Linked DNA regions of Syntrophobotulus glycolicus DSM 8271. The protein of the gene in region 1 binds, or shares a complex with, the protein of each later gene. Links are inferred from orthologs where the notes say so. Each region holds a gene or a part of one and is shown in the gene's direction. Other genes may lie near its edges. The genes, in order: uvrA and mfd.

Region 1 (9,600 bases):
CGGCCGAAAAAGAAGCCGGGTACGGAAAAACAGGGGAAGTTTCTCCTGAAGAACGGCAAAAACTGATTCAAGCATTTGAAGCGGAGATGTATAAAGCAGCGAAAGACCTGGATTTTGAACGGGCTGCGGAGCTGCGGGATGCGATCATTGAATTAAAGGGTGAAACAGCCAAGGGACGCAGAAAAGCCTTATCCTCGTCTAAAGGCGGCAAGGCGGCAGGGAATCCTGGTCCAGTCTATGGCCATAAGGGAAGGCGCCGAAAATAATATCCGGATAATCCCAAGCGCAAAAATGGGACAAATGAAATGGTTTATTCTATAATTAGAATAAATATAAATATTAAATGTTTGAGCGGAGGTTTTATGGCACAGGAGTATATCAAGGTGCGCGGTGCACGTGTGCATAATTTAAAAAATATGGATGTAGATATTCCCCGCAATAAGCTGGTGATTGTTACCGGCTTATCCGGCTCAGGGAAATCCTCTCTTGCTTTTGACACCATCTATGCCGAAGGGCAAAGAAGATATGTGGAATCCCTTTCCGCTTATGCGCGTCAGTTTTTGGGACAAATGGACAAGCCGGATGTCGATGATATTGAAGGGTTATCTCCCGCAATTTCCATAGATCAGAAGACGACTACCCGCAATCCCCGTTCGACAGTCGGAACCGTGACGGAAATTTATGATTATCTGAGGCTTCTTTATGCCAGAATCGGCCATCCTCATTGTCCTAAATGCGGCAAGGAGATCAGCCAGCAAACAATCCAGCAAATGGTGGACCAACTGCTGACCTATCCTGAAAAAACCAGAATGCAGATTCTGTCTCCTGTTGTCAGGGGTAAAAAAGGGGAGCATACCAAGCTTTTGGAACAGACGCGCAAAAACGGTTATGTACGGGTGCGGATTGATGGAGAAATGCGTGATCTCAGTGAAGAAATAACCTTGGAAAAGAATAAAAAACATGCGATTGAGGTAGTGGTTGACAGGATTTCCCTGAAAAAGGATGAAAGTGCCGCCCGTCTGGCGGATTCTTTAGAAACAGCTCTTAAGCTGGCCGAAGGGACAGTCGTTATCGACGTGATCGATCATGAGGAGCTTTTATTCAGTGAGAATTTTGCCTGTCCGGATTGCGGGATTGCTCTGGAAGAGATTTCGCCAAGGCTGTTTTCTTTTAACAGCCCTTATGGAGCTTGTCCCGCTTGTACCGGTCTGGGCGCTAATTTGGAAGCGGATATCGGCTTGATCATACCGGACCGCAGTAAATCAATTAATGAAGGAGCCATCGTACCCTGGGCAAAATCAAGCTCGAATTATTATCCCGCTCTGTTGGAAGGGCTGGCCGAGAAATTGGGGTTCAGCATGGACCGGCCCGTCCAGGATTTTACGGAAGAACAGTGGCAGGCTCTGGTATATGGTTCCGATGTCCCCATTAGGTTCACCTATCACAATATTTTTGATGAGCTAAAGGTTTGGAAGGCCCCTTTCGAAGGGTTGATTCCATATTTTCAGCGCAGACACAAGGAATCCACCTCAGATTATGTCCGTTCGGAGATAGAAAGCTATATGACGGAAAAGCCATGTCCGGTCTGTGCCGGAAAACGCCTGAAACCGGAAGCGCTGGCTGTCAAAGTCGGACGAATCTCCATTGTGGAAATGACGGACTTGAATATCAGTGAACTGCTGGAGTTTATCCAATTGCTTCAGCTCTCCGAAAAAGAACAGGTTATCGCCCGCCAGGTCTTAAAAGAAATCAAGGAGAGGCTGGGCTTCTTGGTCAATGTCGGTTTGGATTACCTGACCTTGGGCAGAGCGGCAGGAACATTGTCCGGGGGCGAGGCGCAGAGGATCCGCCTTGCCACTCAGATCGGGTCGAGCTTGACCGGTGTACTGTATGTTTTGGATGAGCCCAGCATAGGTCTTCATCAACGGGATAATGCCCGTCTTTTGTCTACCTTGAAAAATCTGAGGGATCTCGGCAATACCCTCCTGGTTGTCGAACATGACGAGGATACCATGCTGGAAGCCGACCACATTATCGACATCGGACCAGGAGCCGGCGCTCATGGAGGAAAGATCATTGCCCAGGGAACGGTTGCCGAGATCAAGGAAGTCCCGGAATCAATAACCGGTCAATATCTTAGCGGCAAAAGAAAAATCGCCGTTCCTGAAGAACGCCGGACGGCCAATGGCAAATGGCTGGAAGTCAAAGGAGCGGCGGAGAATAACCTGCAAGGAATAACAGCTAAAATTCCGGTGGGATTGTTTACTTGCGTAACCGGAGTCTCGGGGTCAGGTAAAAGCTCCCTTGTCAATGAAGTCATCTATAAAGGATTGATGAATGAGATCGGACAAAGCAGCAGAATCAAGCCCGGGAAATATGAGCAGATAAAAGGATTGGAATATGTTGATAAGGTCATTGATATCGACCAGTCGCCAATAGGCAGGACTCCCAGGTCAAATCCGGCAACCTATACAGGTGTTTTTGATTTGATTCGCGAGCTTTTTTCTCAGGTTCCCGAAGCAAAAATACGGGGATATAAACAGGGCCGCTTCAGCTTCAATGTAAAAGGCGGAAGATGTGAAGCTTGCAGGGGGGACGGCATTATCAAGATTGAAATGCATTTCTTACCGGATGTCTATGTGCCCTGTGAAATCTGCCGGGGCCAGAGATATAACCGTGAAACCTTAGAAGTACGCTATAAAGGCAAGAATATTGCGGAAGTCTTGGATATGACCGTCGAAGAGGCTTTAGCGTTTTTCAGCGCGGTTCCCCGAATCGCCCGCAAACTTCAAACTCTTTTTGATGTCGGCCTGGGCTATATCAAGCTGGGACAGCCGGCCACCACACTTTCCGGAGGAGAGGCCCAAAGAATCAAGCTGGCAACAGAGCTTTCCCGGCGCAGCACGGGCAAGACCATTTATATTCTGGATGAGCCGACTACAGGGTTGCATATCGCCGATGTGGATAAACTTCTGCTGGTATTGCACCGTCTGGTAGAAGCCGGGGATACAGTTTTGGTTATTGAGCATAATCTGGACGTGATTAAAACGGCAGACTATATCATTGATCTCGGTCCGGAAGGCGGCAACCGGGGAGGGGAGATCGTGGCCGAAGGAACTCCCACAGAAATTGCCCGAAATAAGAAGTCCCATACCGGGCATTATTTGGTTAAAGCTCTGGAGCAGGGGAAAAGCTGAATAAATTGTAAAGCGCAATTGAATGAGGGTTCTTTAAGTACAAGAATGCTGGTTTTTTATTGTTTTCCTGTTATTGGCAGGATATTAACCTTTGATGCCGAAATCAATAAATTCATTGGTGATGGAGTAAAATATTCTGGATAAGCAATGAGAAGATTATTCCTGGTCCTTATGTTCAAATTAATAGTGTGGAATTGATTTATAAGAGAGTTTAATGAAAATATTAGTACTGTCTGTAAAAGAAATGATAGATTTACGGACGTCCACAGGAAATTTGCTTAGATCTTTTGCGAACACATGCTGTTTCCTTTGCATTAGTATGGAATATCATTGAATGTATCGAATGGAGATAGAATTAAAGGATGATTAATTATGCAGAAGCTTTTAGAAGGATTAAACAAATTCAAGGAGAATGATTTTGAAACACATAAAGAACTTTTTGAGGAGTTAAGGGAAGCCCAAAATCCGCACACTTTATTTATCGGATGCTCCGATTCGAGGTTAGATCCAAATTTAATTACGCAAACTTTGCCTGGAGAATTATTTGTCGTAAGAAATATTGCCAATATCGTTCCGCCGTATAGAAAATCACAGGAGTATTTATCAACGACATCAGCAATTGAATATGCCGTAAAGGTTCTAAAGATACAACATATTGTTGTGTGCGGGCACTCAAATTGTGGAGGATGCAGATCTCTGTATTTACCTGATGAAATATTAAGTACAATTCCGCATACAAAAAAGTGGTTGGAGCTAGCAGTTCCTGTTAAAAATAAAGTCTTAGCCGATGTTATTGAAGAAAAAGGAAAACGAGAATGGATGACAGAGCAAATTAATATTTTAGAGCAGATGAAAAACTTGTTAACATACCCTTTTATTCAAGAAAAATATACAGAAAAAACCCTTTCAATTTATGGGTGGTATTATATGATAGAGACCGGTGAGGTGTATATTTACAATAAACAAAATGGGCTATTCGAGCTATCAAATTAGGAGGGATGGCGACTTTGCCAAACCGAGAGACCATAGTCTGTATCAATAAGATGGACGGATAAGAAGGTGGAATTTTGAATAAGAAATTAATAAATTTAGGATTCTCGGAGAGATTCCTTCAAGAATCGACATTCCATGGAGGGCTTTATTTGGGGAGAGTTGTTGCCCAATACAAAGATTTGTATAATGTAGCAACAGAAAAATCTGAAGTCCTCTCGCAAATATCCGGAAAGCTGCGCTATTCTTCCGATGAGTCGTCGGATTATCCGGCGGTCGGTGACTTTGTTATGGTCGACCGGGAGGATGAGCAGCATGGCAATGCCATTATCCATAAAATATTGACGAGAAAAAGCTTATTTGTTCGCAGAGCGGCAGGAACTTCCCACGATGTTCAAGTAGTGGCCGCAAACATTGACACCATTTTTATCTGCATGTCTCTCAATCATGATTTCAATCTGCGAAGGTTGGAGCGTTATCTTTCGATTGCTTGGGACAGCGGAGCAGTGCCTGTAGTGATACTGACAAAGTCGGATTTATGTAATGATCTTCCTGAAAGACTTACGGAAATCCAAAGTGTTGCGACGGGTGTTGATATTGTGGTCACCTCAAGCATGACAGAGGATGGATATCATGCAATCCTGAAGTATATTTCACCGGGTTTGACGGTTGCATTTATAGGTTCCTCCGGTGTCGGAAAATCAACCTTGATTAACCGCCTTCTTGGTGAAAACGCAATGGAAACGAGAGAGATTAGAAAAGATGATAAGGGAAAACATACGACGACAAGACGCGAGCTAATCGTTATCCCTTCCGGTGGAGCGGTTATAGATACACCGGGAATGCGCGAAATCGGCGCGGAAAGTGTAAACCTTGTGAAGACCTTCGCGGATATCGATGAGTTTGCCGAACGCTGCAGATTCAAAGACTGTCTGCATGAGAATGAGCCGGGCTGCGCAGTCAAAAAAGCTATTGAAGAAGGTCTGATTACCCAAGAACGCCTGCAGAACTATAAAAAGCTTAAGAGAGAGGCAAAGTATGAAGGCTTAAATTCCAGGGAAATAGAAAAAGAGAAAATCACGGAAATGTTTACTGAGTTTGGGGGAATAAAAAACGCAAGAGATTATATGAAATCTAAAAATAAAAAATAAGCCTAATGAAGGATGAGGGGAAAAACAATGAATCCACCTAAACACAGTATTTTATGGTTTTTGTGCATTCTTTGGGCGTTCTATATAACCGGCTGCTCGCCGCTGGGGTCAGGAGGGGTTCAATTGAATAACGAGGCTCAATTAGAGCAAGAAGGGTTTATATCTAAGTTAAACCAGCAGGTTGATTTAGGAGATGAAAAAGTCGTTTTTCAGAAAGCTGCCTTTGACAGGAATTCTATAACCTTTGTATATAAAGGCCGAAATATACAGTTGTCAAACATTATCGTTGTTAAAGGGATTGAGCGTAAGGACGGCCCCCGAAATTTTCTGGAACATATGGATGAGACTAAGGGTGGGTTTGGGGTGACAGTAACAGGTGATGATTATGGCGTTGTTAAAGTTCCACATAATCTGGAATTAGTCAACCAATCAGTATCAATTGAGATCAATCTTAATGGAAAAGAGAATCAGTTTGAGATTGACTTTCCGGGTGAGAAAATAGCATCAGCAACACGGGATGTAATGGTTGATTCTACAGGAAAGGCAGTAAATGAAGGAACAAAAGCTGCGTATAGAGTAATTGTGGGTATTGGCAGTACGGTCATAGAAACAAAAGGAAACAATGATTTCATCATTATAGATAGGAAAGCCCAAAAGGTTCTCGGGCATTCAAGCACGGTTTCAACAACAGCAGAGTCAACACAGATATTCGAGCCAATATCATTTCCAAGAAAGCAAATTGAAATACGGATACTCCCGGAAGAAAAAACAGTGTTAATTTCCAACGAGAGCCTCTTATTTGGAATTCAGCGCTTCGTCGAGTAAATAGACCGCTTGTTCCAGAGCAAGACCCTTTACCTCCATCAGCTCACTGACAAAAACCCGTCGAGCGTTGTCCAACATATTTGTGTCGTCTTGTCCGAGTTTGGTCCTTCGGCTCTTACGAGTCAAATCACGAATGATTTCAGTACCTTGGTTGATGTTCCCAGTTTTAAATTTCTTTTTATTGATTTCCTTGCAGTATCTTTGGTTTTCAAAAATGTTGGAATCTGTATCTCCAAGGTTGAAACTATTGAGTATATTTTCTAAGATCTCGGGTCCGACTACCTTGCGGACTCCTATTTTTGTAGCTTTATCTACAGGAATAGTAATCTTCATGTTTGCTTTTTGGATATTCAGAATGTAGCAAAGCTCCTGTTGGCCGAAAAGCTCTTTCTTTTCTACAGCATCAATTATACAAATTCCATGCATCGGATACAGAATTTTATCTCCGACTTGAAACATATAATCCGCCTCCTTTGACGATTCCTTTTAAGTATACCATATATAGAATAAAACGAAAACCTACATTTTAACATATTGATATTACTTGGTCAATATTTTTAGGAGAGAAATTCATGTGGTATCATGGAGGAAGCGGGTATAAGATACTGGAAGGGCGGTTGGAGACGATTATTCAGATGAAATCATTACCGGAGGATAGGATTTTAGAGAGGCGGATGTTAATTTTGAAGAAAATAAGGGTATTGATATTGCTTATGATCACTTTATCTTTATCAACAGCTGGATGATCACGCAAAACCCAGTTTAATAAACACCACATACACGTAGACGGTTGCCAGCACTAAAGACATCAGGGTGACTAGAATGCTTACTTTGAGAAATTCTATGAATGAAATGGGCGCTTCTTCTTTAGCCGCAATTGAAGCCACAATCAAATTTGCGGAGGATGCAATCAATGTACCGTTACCGCCCAAACAAGCTCCCAGGGATAGAGACCACCAGAGGGTGGATGCTTCCACTTGGGGCAGAGATAACTGAACAATCATGTCCTGAAGCATGGGAATCATGGTGGCCACAAGGGGAATATTGTCAATAAAAGCGGAAGCCAAACCGGCCCCCCACATGATGACCAGGGAGGTAAGACCCATATCTCCGCCGGTAACTTCTATCATCCATGAAGCGGCTTTGCCGATAATACCGACTTCAACCAAGCCTCCTACCAATATGAACAAGCCCGCGAAGAAGAAAATGGTTACCCATTCTACCGTATGAAAGACTTCTTCCAGGTCGCCTTCTTTGACACCGATAAGCATCAAAAGGGTAGCGCCGGACAAAGCGACCACCGCCGGTTCCAAGTGCACAAACTGATGCAGGACAAAGCCCAATAAGGTAAGAGTAAAAACAAAGAGGGATTTTTTGGCCAGAACCATATCCCGGATATATTCTTTCGCATCAATGTCCATCAGCTGCTGTTTATATTGCTCCTCTACATGGAGCTGTCTGCCAAAGGAAAATTTTAAAAAAGCGATTGTAATAAGCGTAATAATGATAATGATAGGTGTGATATGAAAAAGGAAATCATTAAAGGAAATGTCTGCCGCTACGCCAATCATAATATTGGGGGGGTCTCCCACCAAAGTAGCGGCACCGCCGATATTGCAGATAAAGATCTCCGTGATGAGAAAAGGAAAAGGCCGGACATGTAAAACCCGGGCAATACCGATCGTAATGGGTGTAATCAACAAAACGGTAGTTACATTATCGATAAAAGCTGCCCCGACAGCTGTCAGCAAGGCAAGCCTTACCAATACTTTCACCGGATCTCCTTTGGCGCTTTGTGCGGTTTTGACTGCAATATATTGAAAAATTCCGCTTTTGTTTGTAATCCCAACTAAAATCATCATACCAAGAAGCAGGAAGATGGTCGCCCAGTGAATATGCTCCGTATAGGCGTCATGCAGGTCTACAATACCTAATATAATCATGAGGAGTGCGCCGCACAGGGCAATAATAGAGCGATTGATTTTCTCCGAAACAATGATGGCGTAGCTTGTGAGAAAGATAACTACTGCCGCGATAACTTGCCAATAGGCAATATGCTGTTCCATATTGAGCACTAGTTGTATCCCCTTTCATCGTATTATTTTTCCGGGTCCCCCCTTCTCAAAATAAAAAGAAGATCCTCTGAGCGCATTTCGCAGATCTCAGTCTGTGGAAGCAACTCTTCAGGCATCTTCTTCATTTATACGGCTATTTGTATTCTTCCTAGTTTCCGCTGCCTGCCGGTAGCTTCATTCTCCTTTATTGATGCCCGTTACTTGATCAAGAGAAAGCATAAAAGCAATTCCCTTATGGGGTTCATTTAAATTCATTTTTTTCACAATAGCGTCCAGCACCGCCTGAGCATTCTCTTTTTGAATCAAAGTCAGAAAGATTTCTTTTTCCGGTTCGATACTGATTCCTAACAATAAACGAACCGCCGTTCCGCGACCATAGAGAACGGTTCCTCCTTGAGCTCCGGCTTGGTGGGCGATATCCGCTACCTTTTCCCCTTTACCTTTGTTCACAATGGTAACAATCAGTTTGTAATCTTCTGATTCCACTGCCAAGCCTCCTTCAATCATAATTGGCGACACGATTTCCTTCATTTTAACCTTCTGAAAAACAATTGGCAAGGAAGGACGAAGAAATTCGAGACACAAATAATTAATCACAACTGACATTTGACACAGTTATCGTTAAAACAAAGATAATAAGCGATAATCGATGATAATATGCAATGCAATTATCTATATTATCAATATTAGCATATTTGACGCAAAGAGTCCATATTTAAGCAAAATTTCCTCCAAAAGGCCCGCCGTTCAATCGGTCAGTCCTGTTCAGTTAACACCAAGGTGCCGTTCTCGGTGATGGCTAAGGTATGCTCATATTGGGCAGACAGGCTGCCGTCTGCCGTCCTGGCCGTCCACCCGTTTTGATCAATGGTCAGATGATAAGCACCCAAATTAACCATTGGTTCTATGGTAAAAACCATTCCTTCACTAAGCCTAAGGCCCCTGTTGGGGCGGCCATAATGAAGGACCTGAGGATCTTCATGCATATTTGCCCCTATACCGTGTCCTGTAAACTCACGGACCACGGAAAAGCCGTGCGATTCTGCATGGGCCTGAATGGCATGGGAAATATCCCCCAGACGATTGCCCTTAACGGCCTTTTCTATCCCAATATAAAGACACTCTTTCGTTACTCTGAGGAGAGTTTCAGCCTGCCCGGATATCCGGCCGACCGGATAAGACCAGGCAGAATCAGCCAGCCAACCCCTAAGATTGACAACCATATCTATAGTAACAATATCCCCTTCCCGTAGAGGGGTTTGATTGGGGAATCCATGGCAGATTTCATCGTTGACTGAAGCACAGGTAGCAAAGGGATAGCCTTTGTAACCTTTTTGCTCAGCTTTCGCTCCGTGAGACCGG
Region 2 (10,310 bases), 3.1 Mb from region 1 along the record:
AAAAATATCTTTGTTCTTTATTTTGAAGATAAAATAAAATTATACGTGAAAAGCAGCCCCGGTCTGTATAACTGTTTATGGATAGGGTAAATCTACTTGTGGGGGTGTTTTTACATTGTATATGTTTAAAGTGTGTCGCTGCTGTGATGCGATTATCGGTGAAATAGAGTTTGAAAATATTCAAAAATTAAAAGCGGACAAAACCATGGATCTCATCGGTAATGTAGCTTATACTCTTTGTCCCCGGTGTATGAAAGAATTGGAAATCAATCAGAGGAGTTTCTATCAATAGTACAATCGCGGGAAAAGGCATATCCTTGAAAGAAAATTCACAAACTATTTGGGCGGAGGAAATCGGATGCCGACTATTGATGACTATTTAACCAAAGGACTGGAATTGGATCAAATTCAAGCAGCTATTGAAAAAAGGGATTCTCCTCAAATGATTTTTCATATTTCCGGAAGTATGAAGACTGCTTTGGCGGCAAATTTAATCAAAAAGAAGGGCCAGAGTTTGATTCTTACGTTTTCAGATGAGCAGGCATTGAAATGGATCAATGATCTGCAGACCTGGCTTCCCCAAAGGCGGATTTTATTCTATCCCACGACAGAGTGGCTTCCTTTTGAAGTGCTTGGACGGAGCAGGGAAACTACGGCAGAGAGAATCAGAGTCCTGCGGGCTCTTTCGGAGGGAGGAAATGAGATCATTGTCGCTCCCGTTCAAGCAATAGTCCGGAAGCTTTTTTGTCCGGAACATTGGAAAAAGTATAGTTTGCAGGTCGCTGTCGGAAAGACGTATCCTCTCGATGAATTGATCAAGACTTTGGTCACCGTGGGGTATGACCGGCAGGAAATCGTGGAGGCCCGGGGTCAATTCGCTTTAAGGGGGGGGATATTGGATATTGCTCCTTTGGATTGTGAACCGGTAAGAATAGAATTTTTTGATGAAGAGGTTGACTCGATCAGGACCTTTGATCTGGAAACGCAAAAATCATCTGATGCGCGAACCGAAGCATGGATTTTTCCCGTACAGGAATATGTGATTAAAATAGAGGAGCAGCAGGAACTGAAGTGGGAAATCAAAAACAAGGCCCGCAAGGCCGTCGGTCGGCTGCTGAGGCTGGGAAAAACTGAAGCGGTCAAGCGATTGCATCATAAAGTTGAATATTTGGGGGAGAGACTGGACCAGGGGATAATGGACGAAAACAGTTATCCTTTTCTGAGTTTGCTTCCCATAAAGTTTGTTTCTTTGCTTGGTTGGCTAAATGAACAGGCCTTGATTTTTCTTGATGAGCCCTTGCGCTTAAAGGAACAATTAGATTTTCAACATTCACAAAGGATGGAGGAATATACCGCCAATTTGGAAAAAGGTGAAGAATTCGTTGATCCGGACAGACTTTTTCTTCATTTTGAAACGATCGTCAGCAGCGAGCAAGAAAAAACGGTGGTGGGAATGGCAAATTTATTTCGGGAAGTCCCCGGTCTTTTTCCTCGCCGGGTACATCATATCAATGCCCGCCCGATTGCAGGGTATCATAAGACTTCGATGCTGGTCGAAGAGATCAAGAAAATGGCAGCGACCGGAAATACCGTCGCCTTATTTGCGGGGAATCAAGACCAGGCCGGCAGATTAAGCCAGGGATTAAAAGACAGTGGGATGGAAAATCAGATCCGGGGAATGGAAGATGAGGTCGCCACTAGGGGAATCAGTATTTTTCCCTGGGCCTTAGATCAGGGCTTTGAGCTCCCGGCAGGCAAGCTTGCGATTTTTACGGAGAGTGAAATTTATCGCAAGGAAAAACGTCGTCAGGTTAAGGCTCAGCGGCAAAATAAGGACGAAATGCTGCTTTTTGCGGACCTTAAACCCGGCGATTTCGTTGTTCACCTTTATCACGGAATCGGAAAATTTATTGGGATTGAGAAAATCGGGGTCGATGGGATAGAAAAGGACTATTTTGCCATAAAATACGCGGGAGAAGACAAGCTTTATGTTCCTTTAGATCAGATCCAGCTTTTGCAAAAATATCTTGGAGCAGATGCAGACAGGGCACCGAAGCTGAACAAGCTTAACGGGAATGAGTGGAATAAGGCAAAAAGTCGTGTCCGAAGCGCTGTCAAGGAAATGGCGATTGATCTAATCGAGCTTTATGCCAAGAGGGAAAGCTCTAAAGGCTATGTGTTCAGTGCGGATAATCACTGGCAAAAAGAATTTGAAGATAAATTCCCTTATGAAGAAACCGCCGATCAATTGCAGAGTATTCAAGAGATAAAGAAAGATATGATGAAGTCTAAAGTCATGGATCGTCTTTTATGCGGGGATGTTGGTTATGGAAAAACGGAAGTCGCAATGAGAGCGGCTTTTAAAGCGGTCGCGGATGGAAAGCAGGTGGCAATCCTGGTGCCCACAACCATTTTAGCTCAGCAGCACTATACAACATTTCAAGAAAGATTTATGGATTACCCGGTAAAAATTGAGATGATCAGCCGCTTCAGAACGGCAAAGGAACAAAAACAGATTATCCGGGGCCTAAAAGACGGGACAATTGATATTATTATCGGGACTCATAAATTGGTTTCTGAAGGAATAGATTTTAAAGACTTAGGGCTGCTGGTTGTGGATGAAGAACAGCGTTTTGGGGTAACCCATAAAGAAAAAATTAAAGCGTTAAAAACGAATGTCGATGTTTTGACTCTCTCTGCTACACCCATTCCAAGAACTTTGCAGATGTCTCTGGTCGGACTGAGAGATATGAGCGTAATCAGTACCCCGCCGGACGACAGGTACCCGGTTCAGACTTTTGTGGCGGAATTTAATCCGGATATGGTCCGGGATGCCGTTCGCAGGGAGATTCACAGAGGCGGACAGGTGTTTTACGTTCATAACAGGATTGAAAGCCTGGACAGAGTATTAAGAATGTTAAAATCTCTTGTGCCTGAGGCCAAGTGTGGTGTTGTGCATGGCCAGATGAATGAAACTCAGCTGGAGAACGAAATGATTTCCTTTTTAGAAAAAGAAAAAGATATTCTGATCTGTACCACAATCATTGAAACCGGGTTGGATATGGCAAATGTAAATACTCTTATTGTGGATGAAGCGGATAGATTTGGGTTAAGCCAGCTTTATCAGCTGAGAGGGCGGGTAGGCCGTTCTAATCGGAAAGCTTATGCTTATTTTTTGTATCAGCCTAGTAAAATATTGACCGAAGAGGCTGAAAAAAGATTGAGTACCATCAGGGAGTTTACAGAGTTTGGTTCCGGTTTTAAAGTGGCTATGCGGGACCTGGAGATCAGGGGAGCGGGCAGCTTGATCGGAGGAGAGCAGCATGGGCATTTGGCTGCGGTTGGTTTTAACTTATATGTACGGATGCTCAAGGAGGCCATCCAGGAGCTCAGAGGGGAAGAAACAGAGGAACAGATGGAACCAAGTATTGATATTCAAATCAAAGCCTTGCTGCCCGACGAGTATATTATCGATAAACAGGCTAAGGCGACTTTGTATCAACGGATGATCGGAATTTCCGGTGAAGAAGAGATGAGTGAGATGCTGGATGAACTTGTGGACAGATTTGGAACACCTCCCCAGGAAGTTGAGAATCTAATGGAGATCATCAGAATCCGATACCGGGCGAAAACCTTAAAAATTGATCAGATTGTTCAAAGCAGACAGGAAATAACATTGCGTTTTGCTCAAGATCCCGGGCTTGCCGGCGAGCAATTAATGGAACTGGCGTCAAATTATCCTTATCCTTTAGCTTTTGCATTCACTGAAGGACAATTAGAATTTAAAATCAGGTTGCGTACAGTATTTCAAGATGATGTGCCCAAAGTGATTCTTAAATTGTTTGACCGGCTGGAGCAGGCCAAAAAGGAAATAGGAAAATCAAGTGAATTGCTTAACCAAATATGATTTGCTATAATGGGTTTCATTAGCCTGTGGAGGAGAAAAAATGAAAAAAAAGTTTGGATTGGGATTGGGTTTGACCATCTTGTTGGGGTTAGGGCTTATACTCGGAGGATGTTCCAATGTTGATTATGTTGCAAAGGTCAATGATGAGCTTATTGCCAAAAAAGATTTTGACAATAAGCTGAATGATATCAAAACCTATGTGCAAAGTCAGGGAGTAGACTTTACAACGGAAGAGGGCAAAGCCTATCTTCAGAATATACAGGGGCAATTGTTAAGCATGTCCATTCAGGATGCGATCATCAGACAGGAAGTCAAAAAGAATAATTGGGACACAAATATCCCCCAAATTACGGAAAAAGTCAATCAAATCAGCCAGAAAAACGGCGGAGATCTGGCGACATATCTTAAACAGCAGGGTTTGACGGAAGAAGATTTGAAAAATACTTTTGCTTTTGCTTACTATACCGGTAAGGATGCAACAGTTTCTGAGGAGGAAACCCGGCAGTATTTCGAAGATCATTTTGATCAATACGGGGGCCAGATGGAACAGGTTAAGGCCCGCCATATTCTGGTCGGCACTGAGGATGAAGCCAAGGATATCATCAGGCAAATTCAGGCCGGAGCAGATTTCGCCGCTCTGGCCAAGGAAAAATCTACTGATGGGTCCAAAGATAATGGAGGGGAGATAGATTATTTCACCAGAGGGAAAATGGTGGAGGAATTTGAGAAGGCTGCTTTCGACATGAAGATCGGTGAGCTTACAACGACCCCGGTTAAAACGAAATACGGCTATCATGTTATTCAAGTATTGGATCATAAACAGACGGTCAAACCTGATTACGAAAAGGTGAAAGAAAAGGTTCAAGCGGACGCCCTGGAAAATGCCCAGAATCAAAAGGCTGAAAGCTATTACATGAAACTGGCTCAGGAGGCCAAGATCGAATACGCTAAGGGCTATGAACCGACCACAGAATGATTACCCGGCGGCTGTAATCGCATACGTTCAGAAATGACAAGAGGATGTCCTTTAAGGGATATCCTCTTTTGATCATCGTCATAGTTCAGATCATCAGAAAATCAAGAAACAACAAACAAGTGAAATTGTTGAAGAAATTTCAAGAATATTTATGCTTTTTGGCATGGAAAAATATGAATAATATTAATCATGCTGATATATACTAAGATTGAATCATGATAATGGCAAAAGGAGGGAGAGCTGATTGAAAGCAACCGGAATAGTCCGAAGGATTGATGATCTCGGCCGCGTTGTAATTCCTAAGGAGATTCGACGCACTTTACGCATCAGGGAAGGCGATCCTCTGGAGATTTTTGTTGATAGGGAAGGGGAAGTCATTCTAAAAAAATACTCACCGATTGGAGAGCTTGGCGATTTCGCAAAAGAATATGCCGATTCTTTATATGAAGCAACCGGGCATATCGCCTGTATTGCTGATAGGGATGTCATTATTGCTGTTGCAGGAGCCTCCAAGAAGGAGTATTTGAATAAAGCCCTTGGTCCAGTCGCTGAGCAGGCCATGGAAGAAAGAAAAACAATTGTTTCCCAGGGAGAAAGCTCTATTCTGAAAGAAGCGGACACAGATGACAGAAACAAAGTATCCACACAGGTTATTGCCCCGATCATAGCCGAAGGGGATCCCATAGGGGTTGTGATCCTGATGTCCAAAGATCCGGCAGGCAAAATGGCCGAACTTGAGCTTAAGCTGGTCGAAACGGCTGCCGGCTTTCTTGCAAAGCAAATGGAGCAATAGAGAAATATTTCTACATAGACTGTTGGCAAATCGGAAAATTTGTTAACAGTCTATATTTTTTGTATAATTTTCCTGGGGAGGTGAAAAAATGAAACCATTGTTTCGCATTCTTGGTCTGACAGAACCGACAATGGAAAAAATCAGTCTGGAAAAATATAGATTACTCAAAGATTCAGCGAGGATATGGGTACTTCCGCCCTATGGCAAGTGGCCGGAGGAGATGAAAAGAGAAGGCCTGAACGTATCTTTGATTACGCCTGAGGATCTGATCGAACTTTTGGGAACAGGAACGAAGCGCCAATTCCCTGATCAAGATATTCTCCTGGTTATACCCGGTTATGTACTTCCGGAAGGTGCCCTGGTCAAAAAGATTAAAGCTCTGGGCCAAGATGATTATGAGCTTTCTTTAGAACCGGTGCCCCCCTCTAACGAATTGGACAGGCTTGTCGGCATTATGGCTGAATTGCGTTCCCGCCAGGGATGTCCCTGGGACAAGGAGCAGACCCATGAATCCTTAAAAAAGTATTTGATAGAAGAGACCTATGAAGTGATTGAGGCAATAGAAATTGGAGATTTGCATAATTTTTGTGAAGAATTGGGAGACTTATTATTACAAATCATATTTCATGCCCAAATCGCGACCGAGAATGGCGGGTTTGACATCAGCAAAATTATTGAAGGGATAGCTGAGAAGCTGATTCGAAGGCATCCGCACGTATTTGGAAACGAAGCTGCAGCTACCAGCACCGAGGTTTTGGAGAGCTGGGAAAAAATCAAGCGTGCTGAAAAGAAGGATCAGGTTGAGACGGGAGGTACAGATTACTTTCATTTGCCCTTAGGACTACCGTCCTTGATGCTGGCGGAAAAGACACAGAAAAAAGCCGGTAAAGCAGGATTTGACTGGGATTCCTATGAAGGCCCGCTGGCTAAGGTCGAAGAGGAAACGGCGGAGTTGAAGCAGGCGATCGCTTTGGGAATGGGGAGAGAAGAGGAACTGGGGGATTTATTGTTCTCCATTGTCAATCTTGCCCGATTCTTCCAGATAGATTCCGAGGAAGCTCTTCGCTCCAGCACTCAAAAATTTCAGAAGAGATTTAGAAAAATGCTTGAACTTATGGCTGAAAAGAATCTTAGTCCGGAAGGCATGGATCTGGAACAATTTGATATTTATTGGGAACAAGCAAAAAAATGAAGGAAAATATAGCAAACAAGAGGTATTTAGCATTGCGCCAGAAGGAAAATCGTTATTTATAGCGAATATAGGGTCAAACAGTAAAACTTTTTAGGAGGGACTACTTTGAATAAAGCGGAACTTGTGTCTGCTGTAGCAGAAAAAATTGACTTTACTAAAAAAGATGCAGAAAAAGCCGTGGCTGCTGTTATTGAAACAATCAGTCAGGCTCTCGCTGCCGGTGACAAAGTGCAGCTGGTTGGTTTTGGGACATTTGAAGTGAAAAAACGCGAGGAACGCGTAGGAAGAAATCCTCAGACAAAAGAAGAGATTATTATTCCTGCGTGTAATGTTCCCGGTTTTAAAGCTGGAAAAGCTTTAAAAGATGCTGTGCAGTAAAGGGCCTTTAAATGTACCCGGAATTTACAAGAAAATCAGGATCTTCGGACCTGGTTTTTTTGTTTGGAAAGGAATAAAATGCGGTGAGACTGGATAAGTATTTAAAAGTTTCAAGGTTAATCAAAAGACGTACTGTGGCCAAAGATGTATGCAGCGGAGAGAAAGTGAGCATTAACAGCAAGGTGGCCAAACCTTCTGCTGAGGTCAAAATTGGTGATGTGATCGCAATAGAGATGAAGAACCATCTTCTGGAAGTAAGGGTGGCGGCAACTCCTGCCAATATCAGAGCAGATGAGGCTTCGAGCCTGTATGAGGTGCTCAGGGATGAAAAAAAGAAAACCGAGGGATTTGGGGAATAAGTAGTCGGAACGGGAAGAGGCTGTAAAAGGGCTCAACATAATGATCAGACCGGATGGGCGATATAGACAGGCCAGCCGGTCTTTTTATTGATTTTGTCTTTTGGTTACCAGGATGATGTCTAAATGAACGAATTTATGAATATTTTTAGTCAGAGGAGAATTGGAGGGATATTGATGGTTAAGAAAACAGATGCACTTGAACACAAGATTACGATGGAGAACAGGAGCCAAATTAATCTGAGTGGAGTAAACAAAGTCAAATCATTTGAAGCCAAAGAAATCGTATTGGACACCATTCAAGGGGTTTTGGCCATTAAAGGGCATGAACTTGGAATTAAAAATTTAAATTTAGAGGACACCCAGGTAGAAATCGAAGGAATGATCGATTCCCTGCACTATTCAGCGAATAAATCAGGAACGACATCCCGCTCTATTTTGGAAAAGATGTTCAAATAACTCTAAATCTTCAATGGCACCGCTGAAGGGAGAGATGAAAAATCGCTCAGTTTGTTGTGCTGTTTAAAATTATTGTGAGCGGTATAGCAGTAGGTCTGGCTTTTGATGTTTATCGGATTATCCGTTGGAAATTGCAAACAGGCAAGGTATTAACTTTTTTTGGCGATCTCCTTTTTTCGATGTCTGCGTCAATGATCATGATTTTATTTGTTGTGGAGGCCAATCATCTTGAATTGCGTTTCTATGTATTTTTGGCTGTTTTAGCGGGGCTTTTGATTTATCTCGGCTTGTTCAGTAAACCGATCAAAAAAGTCATCACTGGTGTTTTTAATATCTTGAACCGGATCTATACCCAAATCATATGGATGATCTCATTTGTATTTAGAGCCGTCAAAAGTTTATTGGAGGGCGTGATGTCGGTACCCTTTTCTATTTTGCGCTGGCTGGCCTTATTGCTGTTTCGGATCGTAGAAGCGATTTATCGCAGTGTACATAGGACTAAAAGACTATGAATCTAAAGGAAAATTCAAATAAGGTTTATTGATTTTACTGAAAATCCAAAGTATAATAGCAGTAATTAACAATTCTTAACGGTTTTGTAGTTGATTTGTACACAGTATGTGGATAATATGTGGATATTAACTCTCCAGAGCAGTGGGATGTGCCGGGATGCATGTTGAAATAAGAGGTTTGGAAAGATTAAGCTTTCGGGAGCGTCAGGCGGTTATCCTGAAAGAGAGCGGAAATTCAATTGAAAAAATAGCCCGGATCTTAAAAATCAGTACGAGCTCGGTTTCAACGATTCTTGCGCGGGCGAAGACAAAAGGCTATCAGATTATAGCCATTATCCCCGAAAATGAATTAGGGCTTGAAGAGACGTTGACGGAGGAAAGGATTTCTGATGAAAGCAGCAGTCAAGAGCAAGAAGAAGATGATTAATAAAACAAAAAAAGCGAAGAAAAAAAAACTTAATCCGGTAGGCTTTATTTTTTTCAGCATCATCTTGTTTCTGGCTGTAAGCTGGACGTACAAGCTTATTCAGACTGATTATGCCGTAGAAGTGGAGAAGGCTGGACTCAACCAGAAAAAGCAGGATTTGATCGCTAAGAACGAACAAATCCGCAATGAGATTGAGCAGTTGAATACTCCTGAATATATTGAACAGCTGGCCAGAGAAAAGATTGGATTGGTGCGTAAAGGAGAAATCATGGTCGCCCCTAAAAACACAGAACCGTAGAAAGATGGTCAATAGAAGAGGAACCCTGCTTGCCTGGTAAGTTGAAGGAAGCAGGGTTTATTTATGCTGAGCAGATGGCGTAAGAATATGTCTCATCACAAATATTACTGGGGAAAGGACAAGAACAAAAGGCCTCAGCGGGAGAAAAGCAAGAGAAAAAGAATTTGCTGACATAAATTGATCCCGGGTTAGACAAGCTTCGCTAAAAGCATAAGCTATAATAATGCCATCAAATGTAAGGGGTGGCATTATGGCGGAATGGGCTCCGGCACGAGCCGGCTTTATGAAGAAACAGACAAATATCATACTGGGTCATCTCATTTGGGCTCTGGGCGGCATCCTTTTTGCCAGGGCCAATATTGAAGGGATTTTCGCCTTTGGCACAGCATATTTGGCCTTATTGATCCTGAAAGGAGAAAAAAACATTGTCACAGGGCTGGCGGGGATCATCATAGGGAGCCTTACCGTTCAAAACTACTCACTGCTTGCCTGCCTGGGCGGGGAAACATTGCTTTATTATTTGGTTTTGAAGAACAAGAAAAAGGATAAGAATAAAGCTCTGATTCTGGGAGCTGCCGTATTAGGGGCGAGCTTTCTGAGCGGAGTGTTATTGTTTCTCTGGATGAAAGGCCTAAATACTGAAGAAATCATCAGAGTATCGGCAAGAGCTCTGATCGCTGCCGCCTTTTCTCTTTTGCTTGATCACGCATTAGCCGATCATCATCATATTTTAAAAGCTACCGAAAAGAAGGAAATGAGTATAACCCTGTTAATTGTGATATCAATAGCTTTGAGCGGACTAAATCAAGTCGTGTTTGGATATGCCAATCTGCAGATCATTCTCGTGTCTTTTCTGGTGCTTTCGATCGCTTCCAGGTTTGGAGCGGGTCTGGGCGCGGGAGCCGGTGCAGTACTGGGTTTTCTGCTGCAGTGGAATTTCGGCCCGGAAAGCCTGATCAATGCGGGGTTGTATGGACTGAGTGGATTTATTGCCGGAGGGTTTGGAAAATTC

What was found.
Region 2: the proteins of uvrA (region 1) and mfd are in contact, whole or in part, in a crystal structure (PDB 4DFC), measured with the Escherichia coli proteins. The link is inferred for Syntrophobotulus glycolicus DSM 8271 from one-to-one orthologs.

What each region holds. Positions count from the first base shown.
Region 1 is NC_015172.1:3,270,901-3,280,500, reverse strand. The notes cover bases 1-3,397. They hold uvrA (excinuclease ABC subunit UvrA), read left to right. Parts: upstream 1-362; coding sequence 363-3,197; downstream 3,198-3,397. Other genes in these bases: uvrB (excinuclease ABC subunit UvrB), read left to right, coding at 1-266. Also shown: SGLY_RS16225 (carbonic anhydrase), read left to right, coding at 3,570-4,190; rsgA (ribosome small subunit-dependent GTPase A), read left to right, coding at 4,265-5,338; SGLY_RS16215 (hypothetical protein), read left to right, coding at 5,462-6,163; SGLY_RS16210 (CarD family transcriptional regulator), read right to left, coding at 6,134-6,622; SGLY_RS16205 (ArsB/NhaD family transporter), read right to left, coding at 6,910-8,229; SGLY_RS16200 (P-II family nitrogen regulator), read right to left, coding at 8,413-8,769; map (type I methionyl aminopeptidase), read right to left, coding at 8,994-9,600. UniProt on the Escherichia coli protein: The UvrABC repair system catalyzes the recognition and processing of DNA lesions. UvrA is an ATPase and a DNA-binding protein. A damage recognition complex composed of 2 UvrA and 2 UvrB subunits scans DNA for abnormalities.
Region 2 is NC_015172.1:208,157-218,466, forward strand. What follows is about bases 1-4,107. They hold mfd (transcription-repair coupling factor), read left to right. Parts: upstream 1-358; coding sequence 359-3,907; downstream 3,908-4,107. Other genes in these bases: SGLY_RS01010 (peptidylprolyl isomerase), read left to right, coding at 3,948-4,107. Also shown: more of SGLY_RS01010, read left to right, coding at 4,108-4,883; spoVT (stage V sporulation protein T), read left to right, coding at 5,128-5,676; mazG (nucleoside triphosphate pyrophosphohydrolase), read left to right, coding at 5,765-6,868; SGLY_RS01025 (HU family DNA-binding protein), read left to right, coding at 6,974-7,246; SGLY_RS01030 (RNA-binding S4 domain-containing protein), read left to right, coding at 7,330-7,605; sporulation protein YabP, read left to right, coding at 7,780-8,061; spore cortex biosynthesis protein YabQ, read left to right, coding at 8,118-8,573; SGLY_RS01045 (sigma factor-like helix-turn-helix DNA-binding protein), read left to right, coding at 8,731-9,000; SGLY_RS01050 (FtsB family cell division protein), read left to right, coding at 8,963-9,298; SGLY_RS01055 (SpoIIE family protein phosphatase), read left to right, coding at 9,549-10,310. UniProt on the Escherichia coli protein: Couples transcription and DNA repair by recognizing RNA polymerase (RNAP) stalled at DNA lesions. Mediates ATP-dependent release of RNAP and its truncated transcript from the DNA, and recruitment of nucleotide excision repair machinery to the damaged site.